DNA from 3 places in the Comamonas odontotermitis genome. Region 1 is predicted to be linked to each of the others. Evidence: predicted binding sites of a transcription regulator. Region 1 holds the regulator's gene; each other region holds the start of a gene.
The links. The regulator sigma-54, encoded in region 1, starts transcription at its own class of promoters, with help from an activator protein. The targets are predictions, from matches to a motif close to TGGCANGNAANCTGCTTT.
Positions count from the first base shown of each region.

Region 2: a site for sigma-54 is predicted at 2,741-2,758, ahead of hmpA (NO-inducible flavohemoprotein). Genes of this name have one in related genera too.
Region 3: a site for sigma-54 is predicted at 1,717-1,734, ahead of glnA (type I glutamate--ammonia ligase). Genes of this name have one in related genera too.

Region 1 is NZ_CP083452.1:46,846-51,729, reverse strand. It holds gene LAD35_RS20510 (aspartyl/asparaginyl beta-hydroxylase domain-containing protein) at 1-535, shown strand, start outside; gene LAD35_RS20505 (glutaredoxin family protein) at 641-1,120, shown strand; gene rpoN (RNA polymerase factor sigma-54) at 1,182-2,816, opposite strand; gene lptB (LPS export ABC transporter ATP-binding protein) at 2,919-3,695, opposite strand; gene lptA (lipopolysaccharide transport periplasmic protein LptA) at 3,719-4,387, opposite strand; gene LAD35_RS20485 (thiol:disulfide interchange protein DsbA/DsbL) at 4,681-4,884, opposite strand, start outside.
Region 2 is NZ_CP083451.1:541,835-546,718, reverse strand. It holds gene LAD35_RS02490 (DUF445 domain-containing protein) at 1-917, opposite strand, end outside; gene LAD35_RS02485 (DUF3297 family protein) at 1,095-1,352, shown strand; gene hmpA (NO-inducible flavohemoprotein) at 1,532-2,710, opposite strand; gene norR (nitric oxide reductase transcriptional regulator NorR) at 2,851-4,473, shown strand; gene LAD35_RS02470 (hypothetical protein) at 4,540-4,884, shown strand, end outside.
Region 3 is NZ_CP083451.1:2,534,728-2,539,611, reverse strand. It holds gene LAD35_RS11840 (sterol desaturase family protein) at 1-444, shown strand, start outside; gene LAD35_RS11835 (EI24 domain-containing protein) at 559-1,452, shown strand; gene glnA (type I glutamate--ammonia ligase) at 1,781-3,196, shown strand; gene LAD35_RS11825 (hypothetical protein) at 3,575-4,069, shown strand; gene glnL (nitrogen regulation protein NR(II)) at 4,097-4,884, shown strand, end outside.

The sequences.
Region 1 (4,884 bases):
CAAGACCACGGCGCTGGTCAAGGCCATCCCCAATGTGAAGGCCGCCATGTTTGCCGAGCTGCCACCCGGCGCCAAGCTCAACCTGCACCGCGATCCGTACGCGGGCTCGCTGCGCTACCATCTGGCCGTGCTGGCGCCCAACGATGACCGCTGCATGATCGAAGTCGATGGCCAGCCGTACAGCTGGCGAGAGGGCGAAGGCGTGATCTTCGACGAGACCTATATGCACTGGGCAGAAAACCGCAGCGAAGGCAACCGCATCGTGCTGTTCTGCGATGTGGAGCGCCCCATGACCAACGGCTTTGCCCAGTGGCTCAACCACTGGCTGGGCAAGAATGTGGTCGCTGCCGCCAGCTCCCCCAACAACGAGGGCGACCCGCGCGGCTTCATCAGCCGCATCTTCAAAATCTCGTTCTACATGGGCCAGTGGCGCCGCCGCTACAAGGCCTGGAACAAAACCGCCTACAAACTCACCAAGTTCGGCCTGATGCTGGCCGTGGCAGCGCTGTTTGTATGGTGGCTGTGGCCCGCTTGAAGGGCCCAATCTTGATCACTGCAAAAAGCCACTGGTGCGCAAACGCCCAGCGGCTTTTTTCTTTTATATGATTGGCTTGGCCCCCAGCGCCTCCCTGGAGACTCCATGCGTTCCTTTTGTCTTACGTTGTTGTTGATTGCAATCTACCCGTTCGCAGGTGCGCAGACGCTGTACAAAACGGTGGGGGCCGACGGCAAGGTGGTCTACAGCGACCGGCCCCCTGCCGAAGGCAACGCCCAGGCCCTGCAGCAGGAGCAATTGCCGATCAGCATCGTGCCGGGCATGCCACCGGCACCCGCAGGCAAGGCGACCGCGAAGAAGGCGGTGGTGCAGCATGGCCAGGCCGTGCTGTACATGGCGCAATGGTGCGGCTACTGTCGGCTCGCGCGCGCCTATCTGGCCAAAAACCAGATCGCCTACCGTGAAATCGATATCGACACGCCAGACGGCAAGGCCGCTTTTGCAGAGATCGGCGGCCGGGGCGTACCGGTGCTGCTGGCAGACGGCCAGCGGCTGGCGGGGTTCCGCGAATCCAGCTATGACGCGCTGTTTGCCAAGCGCAAGGCTGCAGCGGGCAAGAAATAAGGCAAAACTGGCCCCTGGCACCCGCCCATCAAGCGCGATACGCTACACAAATAATAGCAACCTACAAGGTCTTGCGCAGGCTGGCCGCCGGAATACGCAAGGCTTCGCGGTACTTGGCGACCGTACGGCGCGCGCACTCGATGCCCTGCTCCTGCAGCAGATCGGCGATCTTGGCATCGGACAGCGGCTTTTTCGGGTTTTCCTCGTCCAGCAGCTGCTTGATCAGCGCCTTCACCGCCGTGCTGGAGGCGCTGCCCCCGGTTTCGGTGCCCAGGCCCGAGCCAAAGAAGTACTTGAGCTCAACCGTGCCCTGGGGCGTTGCCATGTACTTGGCCGTGGTCACGCGGCTGATGGTGGATTCGTGCAGGCCCAGCTCATCGGCGATCTCGCGCAGCACCATGGGGCGCATGGCAAGCTCACCATGTACGAAGAAGTTGCGCTGCCGCTCCACAATGGCCTGCGACACCCGCAGGATGGTGTCGAAACGCTGCTGGATGTTCTTGATGAACCAGCGCGCCTCCTGGAGCCGTTGCTGCAGTGCACCATGGCCTTCGCTGCCCTTGTGGCTGCGCAGGGCGTTGGCGTACACCTCCTGCACGCGCAGGCGCGGCATCACTTCGGCATTGAGCTGCACGCTGAAACCCGGCACAGGCAGGCCGCGCTCGTTGCTGGGGCGCACGATGATGTCGGGGATGATGGCGTTGCGGTCAACGTCTGCATATGGGCGGCCCGGGCGTGGCTCCAGCTTTGCAATCACCGCCAGCGCGCTGCGCACGGCAGCTTCGCTGCAACCCGTCAGCTGCATGAGCTTGCGCACATCGCGGCGCGCCAGCAGGTCGAGCGATTCCTGGCACACGAGCAGCGCAGTCTCCAGGGCCAGCGCATCGGCCTCGGGGTCGGCGGAGCCTTCGTCGTCCAGCAGACGCTGGCGGGCCTTGATCTGCAGGGCCAGGCATTCTGCCAGCGTGCGGGCGCCCACGCCCACCGGCTCCAGGCTTTGCAGCAGGCGCAGCGCCACGGTCAGGTGGTGCAGCAGCGCGTCATAAGCGTCTGGATCACTGGCGTCCCCAAAGCTCTGGGCCAGCTCGGCCAGGGTCTCTTCGAGGTAGCCGTCGTCGTTCAGCGATTCGATCAGGAAGTACAGCGCAGCGCGGTCTTCCGGGCACAGCCGCAGCGACAGCGCCTGGCGGTGCAGCACATCCTGCAAGCTGATGTGGACCGAGCTGCGGTCCGATGCGGGAGTTTCTTCTTCGTCATCTGCCGCGCTGGCACGGGCTGGCACATCGCCGCCCCATTCTTCCCAGTCGGATGCAGAGTCGCCCGCAGCCGCTTCGGCGTCTGCACCGGTTTCCTTGCCTGCGGCAAAGTCCAGGGTTTCGCCGCCAGCGTAATCTGGTTCAAAATCAGATTCAGTGCTTGCTGAATCTGCAGAAGAAGCTACTTTTTCAGGAGCATTTTCTGCGCGATCATCGCCTGCGTCCGCGCTGGCGCCCGGCACATCGGCAGGTGCCGCTGCAGCGTCCGGCTCCGCAGCAGCCTCGTCCGCATCCCGCTCCAGGAACGGGTTTTCGTCGAGCATCTGCTCCACTTCCTGCGACAGCTCCTGGGTGGACAGTTGCAGCAGCCGGATGGACTGCTGCAGCTGCGGCGTGAGCGTGAGGTTCTGCGAGACGCGCAGTGACAGCGAGGGCATCATAGCGAGCCCCCTTGCATGGCAATGTATGCGCTTGCTATGAAACGGTTGTGTGACCGGCCAGCCACCGCGCGAACAACGCGTTGCCAGCCAGGTCTGCGTGCATCACATGCGGAAATGCTCACCCAGGTACACCCTCCTCACATCGGCGTTTTCCACAATCTCTTGCGGCGTCCCGGCTGCCAGCACCTTGCCATCACTGATGATGCAGGCGTGGTCGCAAATGCCCAGGGTTTCGCGCACGTTGTGGTCAGTAATCAGCACGCCGATGCCACGGTCTCTCAAAAAAGCGACGATACGCTGGATCTCGATCACCGCAATCGGGTCAATGCCCGCAAACGGCTCGTCCAGCAGAATGAAACGGGGCTGCGTGGCAAGCGCCCGTGCAATCTCGACACGGCGACGCTCGCCGCCGGAGAGTGCAACGGCCGGCGACTCACGCAAGTGCTCTACACGCAGCTCCTGCAAAAGCGCCGTCAGCTGGCGCTCCACCTCATCGCGTGGCAATGGCTTGCCATTGGGGCCTTTTTGCAGCTCCAGCACGGCGCGCACATTGTCCTGCACGCTGAGCTTGCGGAAGATCGATGCTTCCTGCGGCAGATACGACAGGCCCAGCTGCGAGCGCTGGTGAATCGGCATGTTGGCCACCGAGTGGCCGTCGATGCGGATGTCACCGCCATCGCTGCGCACCAGGCCAACGATCATGTAGAACGATGTGGTCTTGCCCGCGCCATTGGGGCCGAGCAGGCCAACGACCTCGCCCTTGCGCACCGACAGCGACACATCCTTGACGACCTTGCGGCTGCCATAGGATTTTTCGAGGTGCAGCACTTCGAGCTGGCTGCGATGGTCGCTGGCTGCCGCCTTGGCGTTGACCGAGATTCCCGACGAAGTTTCAGCCACGGTCACTTGGCTCCGTCATTGAGTTGGGTGCTCGGGCGCAGCTTTTCCTTGTCGTCCGCAGCGGGCTTGGCCTTGCCTGCGTCCGCTTTCGCATCGGCCTTTTCATCGGCCTTGGGCGTCAGGATCACGCGTACGCGGCCATTCTTGGGCGCACCGGGCTTGGTTTCTGCCGTCTGCTCGCCCTTCTGGCCATTCACGGTAAAGGTGTCGGTCAGGTTGTTGTAGACGATGACCGAGCCGCTGACCTGGTCGGTCAGGGTGGTTTCACGGTAGCGGCGCAACTCGCCCCGGCGCTCGAAGTGCACGGTATCGTCGCGACCGTTGTAGGTGATGACTTCGCCTTCGCCTTCGACAAACTCGGACGGCGCGCCAGGTGCGGTGTCGCGCTTCTGGCGGAAGAACGCCAGCTTGCCGGGCGCCGCCGTCACCACACCGTGCTGGTAGCCATCGCGGTCCTGGCTGACGGTCAACTGGGCGCCGCGAATGATGATGGTGCCCTTGGTCACCACGACATTGCCGGTGAAGACGCTGGTCTGCTTGAGCTCATCGTGCGTACCATTGTCCGCCTCGATGTTCATGGGCTTGGTGCGGTCGGCGCGCTCGGCGTGCGACAGCAATGGCAGCGCCAGCACAGCCGCCATCAACAGGGTGGAAAAAATACTAGGTCTCATAAGGCATGAATCTTGCTCTTACCCATTGTAGCCATGCTGAGGGGCCTGCCGCCAGCGCTGCGGAAATCACCCATGTTCCCTGCGATGCAGAGGCGCCGGAATGTCCGGAAAGCCTGCTTGACCGCCCCCGATCCGCCTGCTTACAGCAGGCAATGGCTTTTGCTTGGCCGTGTCAGCCTGCCGCCTTTTGCGACACGGGCGCCTTTCAAGGCACAGCCCCCAGCGATGAAAAAAGCCCGCATGTTGCGGGCTTGGCGGTGTGGTTCTGCACGATATCCGTATTCGGTATCGGATCAGCCCTGGGTTGCCAGGAATTCCACCACCTGCAGCACATTGGTCATCGAGCCTGCGCGCGTTCCATCGGTGTAGTACTTGCCTGCCACGCCCATGGCTGGCACGCCTTCCACGCCGTAGGATTCCTGCAACTGCGTCGCCTTGCGCACCTGGTTGGTGACCGAGAACGAGTTGTAGATGTCCTTGAACTTCTTGATGTCGAC
Region 2 (4,884 bases), on a different replicon from region 1:
TGCTGCAGGTAGCGGCGCACTTCCTCGCCCTTCTGGTGCCATGCGGGGTCGTTCTCCAGGCGGGCGATCCATTCCTGCATGGTTTCGTCGAACTTGGCGCGCAGCACATGGCCGGGGTTGTCAGCAATGGCATCGAGCAGATGCTCCAGGCTGCTGGCGATCATGGCCGAGCCCTTGTCGCTCAGCCAGCCGGTGGGCAGCATCTTTTCCTTCAACGGGTGCTCGGTCTTGAGCCAATGGGCAATCGTCTGCGCCATCAGCTCCCGCGTCTCGGCTTCGCGCAGCAGCTCCACCAGCTTGTCGAGCGCCTGCTCCAGCAGCACCTGGTGGCGGCCCTCATGGGTCAGCACAGTCAACACCCTGGACAGCGACTTGGACAGATCGAGCTGCCCCAGCAGCGTGCGCAGCGCCAGCTTGATGAAGCGCTCCACCTGCGCATCCTGCACCGTGGCCAGCGCAGCGGCCGCGAGGCGCGCCACCTGGTGGCCCAGCAGCTCGGCATTGGCGGGCGAGCGCAGCCACTGCGCCATCTTGTCGGCAGGCTGGTGCGTGCGCACCAGTTGCACCAGCGAGTCACCGTCAAGAAAGCGTTCGCGCACGAACACGGCCAGGTTCTCGCCGATGCGGTCCTTGTTGCGCGGAATGATGGCGGTGTGGCGCGAAATCCAGGGAATGGGGATGTGCTTGAAAAGCGCCGACACGGCAAACCAGTCGGCCAGCGCGCCCACCATGCCCGCCTCGGTCATCGCGCGCAGGCAGCGCAGCGCCAGCTGCCAGCGCTCAGAGTGAGCAAAGGGCTGGCCCAGGCTCCAGCTGGCCAGCACAAACAACATTGCCACTGCAACCAGCAGCAGCAGCGGGGTACGCTTGGCGCGGCGCAGCAGGTTCTGCTGCTCTTCGGTCAGAAGCATCGGCATGGGCCCACTGTAGCGGCAAGCGTCGGCAGTTGCCAAGTCGGCCAGCCCCCCTCCTTTGCCACACGGCGCGGGGCGCCGGTTTCAATTCCGGCCCATTTCTGGCCATCGGAATTGGCCCAGCTCCCGGTGGAATTGCAAAGTATGGACAATGGCGGCCATCCACTTTCAAGGCCAAGCATGACCGATACCAACAACACCGACCGCCCCGTACTGCCCGACCACCTGTCCATCGACCCCAAGAGCCCGCACTTTGTGCGCGAGGTGTTCAGCCACGACATCGGCATCCGCTTCAACGGCACCGAGCGCAATGATGTCGAGGAATACTGCGTGAGCGAAGGCTGGGTGAAGGTGCCCGCCGGCAAGACGGTGGACCGCAAGGGCCGCCCACTGCTGATCAAGATCAAGGGCCTCGTCGAGGCGTATTACAAAGACTGACGCCAGCCGGCACCGAGCGGCATGACGCTGCAAGCGCCGCCGCGCCAGCCTTCAAAAAAGTGAGCTGCCTGCGCTTGCTCCTCAAGGCATTCAACGGATATTTCCATTGAAGTGCCCTGAAGACCTGCGCAGGCAGCTCTTTTTTTATTGCTGTGCAGCGGCGTGGGAGATGGGCCGCATCAGGCCAGGGCTTCGGCGGGGCCGAAGAACTCGTAGCGCACCTGCTTGTCGGGCACGCCCAGGCTGTGGAGCGAGCGCTTGAGCACGCGCATGAACGGGCGCGGGCCGAGGAAGTACACGTCCGCATCGCGCGAAGCGGGCAGCCATTCGCCCAGGCGCTGCTCGGTCAGATAGCCTTCGGCATCGACCGCGTCCTCCGGCACCGCGCGGTCATAGCAGTAGTAGCGTGTGAGCTGCGGGTGTTCGGCAGCCAACTGGTCGATGCGCTCGCGGAAGGCATGCACCGAGCGATCTCGCGCGCAGTGGATGAACGTGACCGGGCGCTGGGCCGCCAGCGCGGTGGCCAGCATGGGCAGCGTAGGCGTGATGCCGACGCCGCCGCTGATCAACACCAGCGGCTTGCTGCTTTCCTGCAGCGTGAAGTGGCCTGCCGGAGGGAAGAGCTGCAGCGTGTCGCCCACCTGCACCTGGTCGTGCAGAAAGTTGGACACCTTGCCACCCGCCTCACGCTTGACGCTGATGCGCAGGCTCCTGCCGTTGGCCGGGGCCGAGAGCGAATAGTTGCGGCGCTGCTCCACGCCGTCCACCATGGCACGCAAACCGATGTACTGGCCCGGCAGATGGGCGATCACCGCACCGCCATCGGCGGGCACCAGGTAGAACGAGGTGATCTCGGCGCTCTCCTCCACCTTCTTCTCCACCTTGAAGGCGCGCTCGCCGCGCCAGCCGCCTTCTGCCTCGGCCGTACGGTCGTACACGCTGCGCTCGGCAGCGATCAGGATATCGGCGAGCTGCTGGTAGGCAGCACCCCAGGCTGCGATCACCTCGTCGGTGGCAATTTCAGCGCCCAGTACCTCGCGGATGGCGCGCAGCAGGCAGGTGCCGACGATGGGGTAGTGCTCGGCCTGCACCTGCAGCGCCACATGCTTGTTCACGATCTGCGCGGGCAGGTCGCCCAGATTCTCCAGCTTGTCGATGTGCTTGGCATACATCAACACACTATTGGCCAAGGCGCGCGGCTGGGCGCCGCTTTGCTGGTGGGCCTGGTTGAACAGCGGGCGCACCTCGGCGTATTCGTCCAGCATGATCTTGTAGAAATGCGTGGTCAGCGCCTCGCCGCCTGTCTCCAGTAGCGGTACGGTGGATTTGACGATCTCTTTTTGACGGTCAGTCAGCATGCTTACTCCTTGCGTGTATTCATCTTCTGTAGTGCAGATAGCGTGCCAACGCCATTCTTGAGGAATATCAATGTGCTGCACAATGATTGCAGTCATACTGACAACCCAAAAATGCAGTGTTTTTGACATCAAAGGTCGTTTTGACATCATCCAAAATCCTCAACGCGGTGATTCCCCTGGTGGCCGATCTGGCACAGGAGATGCCCGAGCGCGAACGGCTGCGCCGCCTGCTGGCCGCGCTGCGCACCCTGTTGCCCGCAGATGCCGTGGCCCTGCTGCGGCTCGAAGGCGAATGGCTGCGGCCCGTCGCCATGGACGGCCTGGTGCCCGATGCCCTGGGCCGGCGCTTCAAAGTGGCCGAGCACCCGCGCCTGGCGCAATTGCTGGCCGCCGGCCAAGCCATGCGCTTTGCCCCCGACAGCCCCCTGCCCGACCCTTATGACGGGCTGATCGCCCACAGCCTGCACCAGGGCCCGCTGCATGTGCATGACTGCATGGGCTGTGTGCTCCAGACCGGTGGCCTCGCCTGGGGCCTGCTCACACTTGACGCGCTGCAGCCCGGCCGCTTTGAAGGCAGCCAGGCGCTGGAGTTGCTGCAGGCCTTCAGCAACCTGGCCGCAGCCACGGTTGCCACGGCAGAGCGTGTTCAGCAAATATCCCAGGTGGCCCGCAGCGCCAATGCGCCCGCCACACGCGGCCCCGTCCAAGGCGCACACGGCATGCGGCAGATCCTGGGCTCGAGCCCCGCCATCCGCCAGTTGCAAAAGCACATTGCCCTGGTCGCCGCCAGCGACCTGGCCGTGCTCATCACCGGCGAGACCGGCACCGGCAAGGAACTGGTGGCCCAGGCCGTGCACGCGCAATCGGCGCGCGCAGACCGCCCGCTCATCAGCATCAACTGCGCTGCACTGCCCGACAACCTGGTGGAAAGCGAGCTTTTTGGCCACGTGCGCGGCGCATTCACGGGCGCGCTGGCCGAGCGGCGCGGCAAATTCGAGCAGGCGCACCAGGGCACCCTGTTTCTCGATGAAGTGGGTGAGCTGTCGCTGCCCGTGCAGGCCAAACTGCTGCGTGTGCTGCAAAGCGGCCAGTTGCAGCGCCTGGGATCGGACCGCGAACACCAGGTGGACGTGCGCGTGATCGCCGCCACCAACCGCGACCTCGCAGATGAGGTGCGCGCCGGTCGCATGCGCGCCGATTTCTACCACCGCCTGTGTGTCTACCCCCTGGTGGTGCCGCCGCTGCGCGAGCGCGACAGCGACACGCTGGTACTGGCCGGCAGCTTTCTTGAAGAAAACCGCTCACGCCTGCAACTGGGCGGGTTGCGGCTGGATTCTGCCGCGCAGGCCGCGCTCCTGCGCTACCCCTGGCCCGGCAATGTGCGCGAGCTGGAGCACTGCATCAGCCGCGCCGTGCTCAAGGCCCTGAGCCGCACCCTGCCCCAGGGCAAGGACCGGGCGCGGCCGCGCATGCTGAGCATTGGCGAAGAAGACCTCTGGGATGCCGCCGCAGCAGCGCCCATGCCGCCCGGGCTGGCGGGCGCGGCGTTGCCTGCATCTGCTGTCGCACCGATCATCGAATCTGCCAGCACGCCTTTGGCAAGCCAGGGTCTGCGGGACAGCCTGCAGGCCTATGAACGCCAGCTGGTCAGCGCGAGCCTTGCGCGCCACAACGGAAGCTGGGCCGCAGCGGCGCGCGAGCTTCAACTGGACCGAGCGAACCTGCAGCGGCTGGCCAAGCGCCTGGGAATTGAGCGACACTAAGAACGTGCCGCCCTCCCCCTCCATTCCAAGCGCCCAGGATGTGGGCCATCTGCCACAGAACACCCTATGAAAACTGGTCGCTTTCCACCCCCTGGGCACCAGGCGGACCCTATTCCCTTTCGCCGCCTGAACTACGACTTTGCATTTGAATGGGTGGAAGCGCCCGGCAGCCTGGAAGCGCTTCTCGCGCATCTGGATGGCCTTCGCGCGGCCGATCCATTACACCGCTACCTGTGCACCCTGGACGACATCGCCCAGTGCAGCTATACCAGCGGCCATGCCCGCAGCGACGAGCGGCTGGAGGTAGATGCGCCCGAAAACATGGACTGGGATGCCCCCGCCGAGCTCACCGCCTGGGAACTGGCCTGCCTGCAGCACCGCGTGCAGCAACTGGCCAGCCCGGAGTTGGCG
Region 3 (4,884 bases), on a different replicon from region 1:
GTGGCCATCGTCGCCATCACCCAGTTGAGCGAGAGCCTGCAACATGCCAATCTGCGCGTATGGTTTGGCACGCTGGGCGAGCGGCTGTGGATCAGCCCACGCTTTCACCGCCGCCACCATGCGATTGGCATCGGGCATGAGTCGCCAGCCAAGGGTTTGGAGGGAAATACGTCTACAGCGCAAGACAGTCAAGCGCAGAATGCTATCAAAAAAGAAGCAATCAACACTACAAAAGCCCGCCCGCGCCTGGGAGGCTGCAACTTCGGTGTGTTGCTGCCCTGGTGGGACATGCTGTTTGGCACTGCCAATTTTGAGCTGCGCTACGACCCGACCGGCATCCGCGACCAGGTGCAGCCCAACAGGCAAGGCCAGTTGCGCGACTACGGCAGCGGTTTCTGGAGCCAGCAGTGGCGCGGGGTGCTCCGCCTGCTGAACAAGGCCTGATACTTGTCCCGGTGCTTACAGGCGCGCCTGGGGGCTGTGGGGCGCTGAATCGACAGGGCTGGCCGTTGCCGGTTAGCATGATCATCGGTTTTTAATGCATAAGGAACCCCTCCTATGTCCCAAGGCTCCAGCCTGATGCTTGATTCTTTCTGGCGCGCTGCAGCGTACTGCTTTCGCCCCAAGGTGATTGCGCTGTCGCTGGTGCCGCTGGTCGTGATGCTGCTGGTGCTGGGCGGCTGGAGCTACTTCTACTGGACGGCCAGCGTGGCAGCGGTGCAGCACTGGGTGGAGACCATCGGCTGGCTGCGCACCATGTTCAGCTGGTTTGGTGGCAGCGGCACCGAAGGCTTTGCCGCTGGCGTGGCGCCATTTGTGGTGCTGGTGCTGATGACCCCGATGGCGGCCGTGCTGGCACTGCTCATCATCGCCTTGCTGATGACACCGGCGCTGCTGCGCATGGTGACGGAGCAGCGCTTTGCCACGCTGGCCAAAAAGCACGGCACAGGCCTCGTGGCCAGTGTAGTGTGGGCCTTGGGCACATCAGCCGTAGCCGTGGTTGCCTTTGTGGTGACGATGCCGTTGTGGCTGATTCCTCCCCTTGTGCTGGTGGTGCCGCCCGTCATCTGGGGCTGGCTGACCTACCGGGTCATGAGTGTCGACGCACTGGCTGAGCACGCGAGCAAGTCCGAGCGCGATGCGCTGCTGCAGCGCCATCGCTGGCCGCTCCTGCTGATGGGCGTGATCAGCGGCTATATCGGCATTGCGCCCAGCATCGTCTGGGCCTCGGGCATCGTCTTCACCATCGGCTTTGTGGTGCTGGTGCCGCTGGCGGTATGGATCTACGCCATCACCTTTGCATTCTCTTCGCTGTGGTTCATCCATTTCGGGCTGGCTGCCCTGCAGGCCTTGCGTGCAGAGCAGGACGAGATGCCGGTGGCGGAAGCGCAATGGGGCGATGGCAAGGCCTTGGAGGGCGCGCTTCCTGCAGGCGAGCAGCCAGAGAAGTGACCAAATCGGTGCGCGGTAGAATATACATTGCACCAATTTGGTGCAATTTAGCGTCAAAACTGTGCATCCTGCCGAGGCTTGTGCGTGGGCGGTAAATTGCACCGAGGTGGTGCGATAGCAGGGTGGGGGCAGGCCAGGGAGTTGTACAAATTCCCCTGCAACGGCTGTCCCAAGCTGGCAAAGCGCGGTACAGTCACGCTCGGTACGGTGGCAGGCCGGGCCGGGTAGTTGCCGGCAACATGGACCGGGCAGATGTCATAAAACTGGCACGCAATCTGCTTTAGTCTTGCCACAGTCTTTTTATTGATGTTTTTCTTTGGAGCTATAGATGGCCAAGAGCGTTGCAGATGTGATGAGCATGTTGGACGAGAACGAGGTCAAGTTCGTTGACCTGCGTTTCACCGATACCCGTGGCAAGGAGCAACACGTCACGGTGCCGATCTCGCACTTTGACGAAGACAAGTTCGCCTCGGGCCACGCTTTCGACGGCTCTTCGGTTGCCGGCTGGAAGGGTATCGAAGCCTCGGACATGCTGCTGATGCCCGATCCGAACACCGCCAACATCGATCCATTCTTTGACGAAACCACACTGTTCCTGCAGTGCGACGTGATCGAGCCAGGCGACGGCAAGGCCTATGACCGCGATCCCCGCTCCATCGCCAAGCGCGCCGAAGCCTACCTGAAGGCCTCTGGCCTGGGCGACACGGCCTACTTCGGTCCCGAGCCAGAATTCTTCATCTTTGATGGCGTGCGTTGGAGCACCGAACCCAACAACCCGTTCTACGACATCGAAGAATACGAAGCCCCCTGGAACAGCGGCACCAAGTTCGACTCCGGCAACCGTGGCCACCGTCCACGCGTCAAGGGCGGCTACTTCCCCGTTCCTCCTGTCGACAGCACGCAGGACATGCGCGCGGAAATGTCCCTGCTGCTCGAATCGCTGGGCATCCCCGTCGAAGTTTTCCACCACGAAGTGGCAGGCGCCGGCCAGAACGAGCTGGGCACCCGTTTCTCGACCCTGGTTGAGCGCGCTGACTGGACGCAGGTGCAAAAGTACGTGATCTGGAACGTGGCTGACACGTACGGCAAGACGGCAACCTTCATGCCCAAGCCTTACGCTGGCGACAATGGCTCCGGCATGCACGTGCACCAGTCCGTCTGGAAGGACGGCAAGAACCTGTTTGCTGGCGACGGCTACGCGGGTCTGTCGGATTTCGCGCTGTATTACATCGGCGGCATCATCAAGCACGCCCGTGCCTTGAACGCCATCACCAACCCTGGCACCAACAGCTACAAGCGCCTGGTGCCTGGTTACGAGGCTCCAGTGAAGCTGGCGTACTCGGCCAAGAACCGCTCGGCATCGATTCGCATTCCTTACGTGAGCAACCCCAAGGGCCGCCGCGTGGAGGCACGCTTCCCCGATCCGCTGATGAACCCATACCTGGGCTTTGCTGCACTGCTGATGGCTGGCCTCGACGGCGTGGAAAACAAGATCCACCCAGGTGAAGCAGCCACCAAGGATCTGTACCACCTGCCACCCGAAGAAGACAAGCTGGTGCCTACCGTGTGCCACAGCCTGGATCAGGCACTGGAAGCCCTGGATGCAGACCGCGCTTTCCTGACCAAGGGCGGCGTGTTCAGCGACAGCATGCTTGACGCCTACATCGAGCTGAAGATGAGCGAGGTGACCCGCTTCCGCCAGGCGGTGCACCCTGTCGAGTTCGACATGTACTATTCGCTGTAAAGCACCAGGAAGCAAGGGCGGCATTGTTGCTGTCCTGCTGCAAAACGGCCTGTATTGCACAGGCCGTTTTTTCTGTCTCGTTTCGATATGAAGTTGATAGCAAGACTATGGCACGGGCCGTGCGATGTGTGGTGAAGGTGCTGCGAATCTGTAACAGAAGGAACTGTTATTCATGGTCAGCCTCTGTTTGTCTATACACTGCCTGTGCACGCCGCAGCAGTTGCCCGCGTTATGAAACGTGATTGCAGCTGGTATTTGTTTGCTGTTGCAATGGGGTGCTGGAATCTTTGATGTACAGATTGGCGTGATACTTGCCACTGTGGAGTGAATGGGCGAATCGAGGTTATGCATATCAAGTGGTTGTTTTTGGCGGTTGCAATGGCGGGTGCACAGGGCGCTGTGGCGCAGGATCGCATCTATCGCTGTGGCAATGAGTACACCAATGACGCGGCCAAGGCGCGCCAGCGGGGGTGTGCCCAGATCGAGGCTGCCAATGTGACCATCGTGCAGGGCACGCGCCCGCAAGGTGGCGCAGGGGCGGCCAGCCCGGCGCCCGCGCCGTCTGCAGCCGCGCCACGTCCGGCCCGCGCGCCGGCAGCCGCAACGCCTGCGCCACGTTCCACCTCGGCAGAGGGCCGCGCGCGCGATTCCGATGCGCGACTGATCCTAGAGACCGAACTGAAGAAGGCCGAGACGCGCAAGGCGGATCTGGCCCGTGAGTACAACAATGGCGAGCCGCAAAAAAATGCGCTGGAGATGCGCAACCCGGCCTTCTACAACAAGCGTGTGGAAGACCTGAAGGCGGAGATAACCCGCATGGACAGCGATATCGCCGGTATTCAAAGAGAGCTGCAGCGTCTGCCTGCACCTTGATCCCACTTTCTTCCTGCTGCCCAACCCATGCCTGACCTGACCGCAGCCGACCGCGAATGGCGCGAGTGGCAAGCGCTGGAGCACATCGCAACCCTGGTGGCGGTCATTCGGCTCGATGGCGCTGCCGTGCGTGTCAACGCCGCACTGGAAAACGCGCTGGGCGTATCGCGCAAAAGCATTCTGGGCCACGAGCTGGGTGTTTTCTTTCAGGACGATGAGCTCCTGCACAAGGCGCTGGTGGATGCGCGGGCGCAGCGCTTTTCGTCCTTGAGGTTCGAGGCGCAGTTGCGTCGCAGCCTGCAGGACGCCTTTCCGGTGCATGTGAACCTGTCATGGTGGCAGGAAGATGCCGAGATTCTGGTGGAGCTGTGGCCTTTGGAGCAGCAGGTGCGCCAGGATCGCGAAGAGCGCGTGCGTGAGCAGGCTCTGGCCAACAAAGAGCTGATCCGCAACCTTGCGCACGAGATCAAGAACCCGCTGGGCGGCATTCGAGGCGCTGCGCAGTTGCTGGACATGGAGCTGCCGGACCGCCAGCTCAAAGAATATACCGACGTCATCATCCACGAGGCCGATCGCCTGCAGGCCCTGGTGGACCGGTTGCTCGCTCCGCACCGCCATCCGCACACCGTAGGTGATGTGAACATCCATGAAGTATGCGAGCGCGTGTGCCAGTTGGTGCTGCTGGAATATCCGAACGGCCTCAAGATCGAGCGCGATTACGATATCTCGCTGCCTGAGATCCGAGGCGACCGTGAGCAGCTCATCCAGGCGCTGCTCAACATTGTGCAGAATGCCGCGCAGGTGCTGGAGCCGCA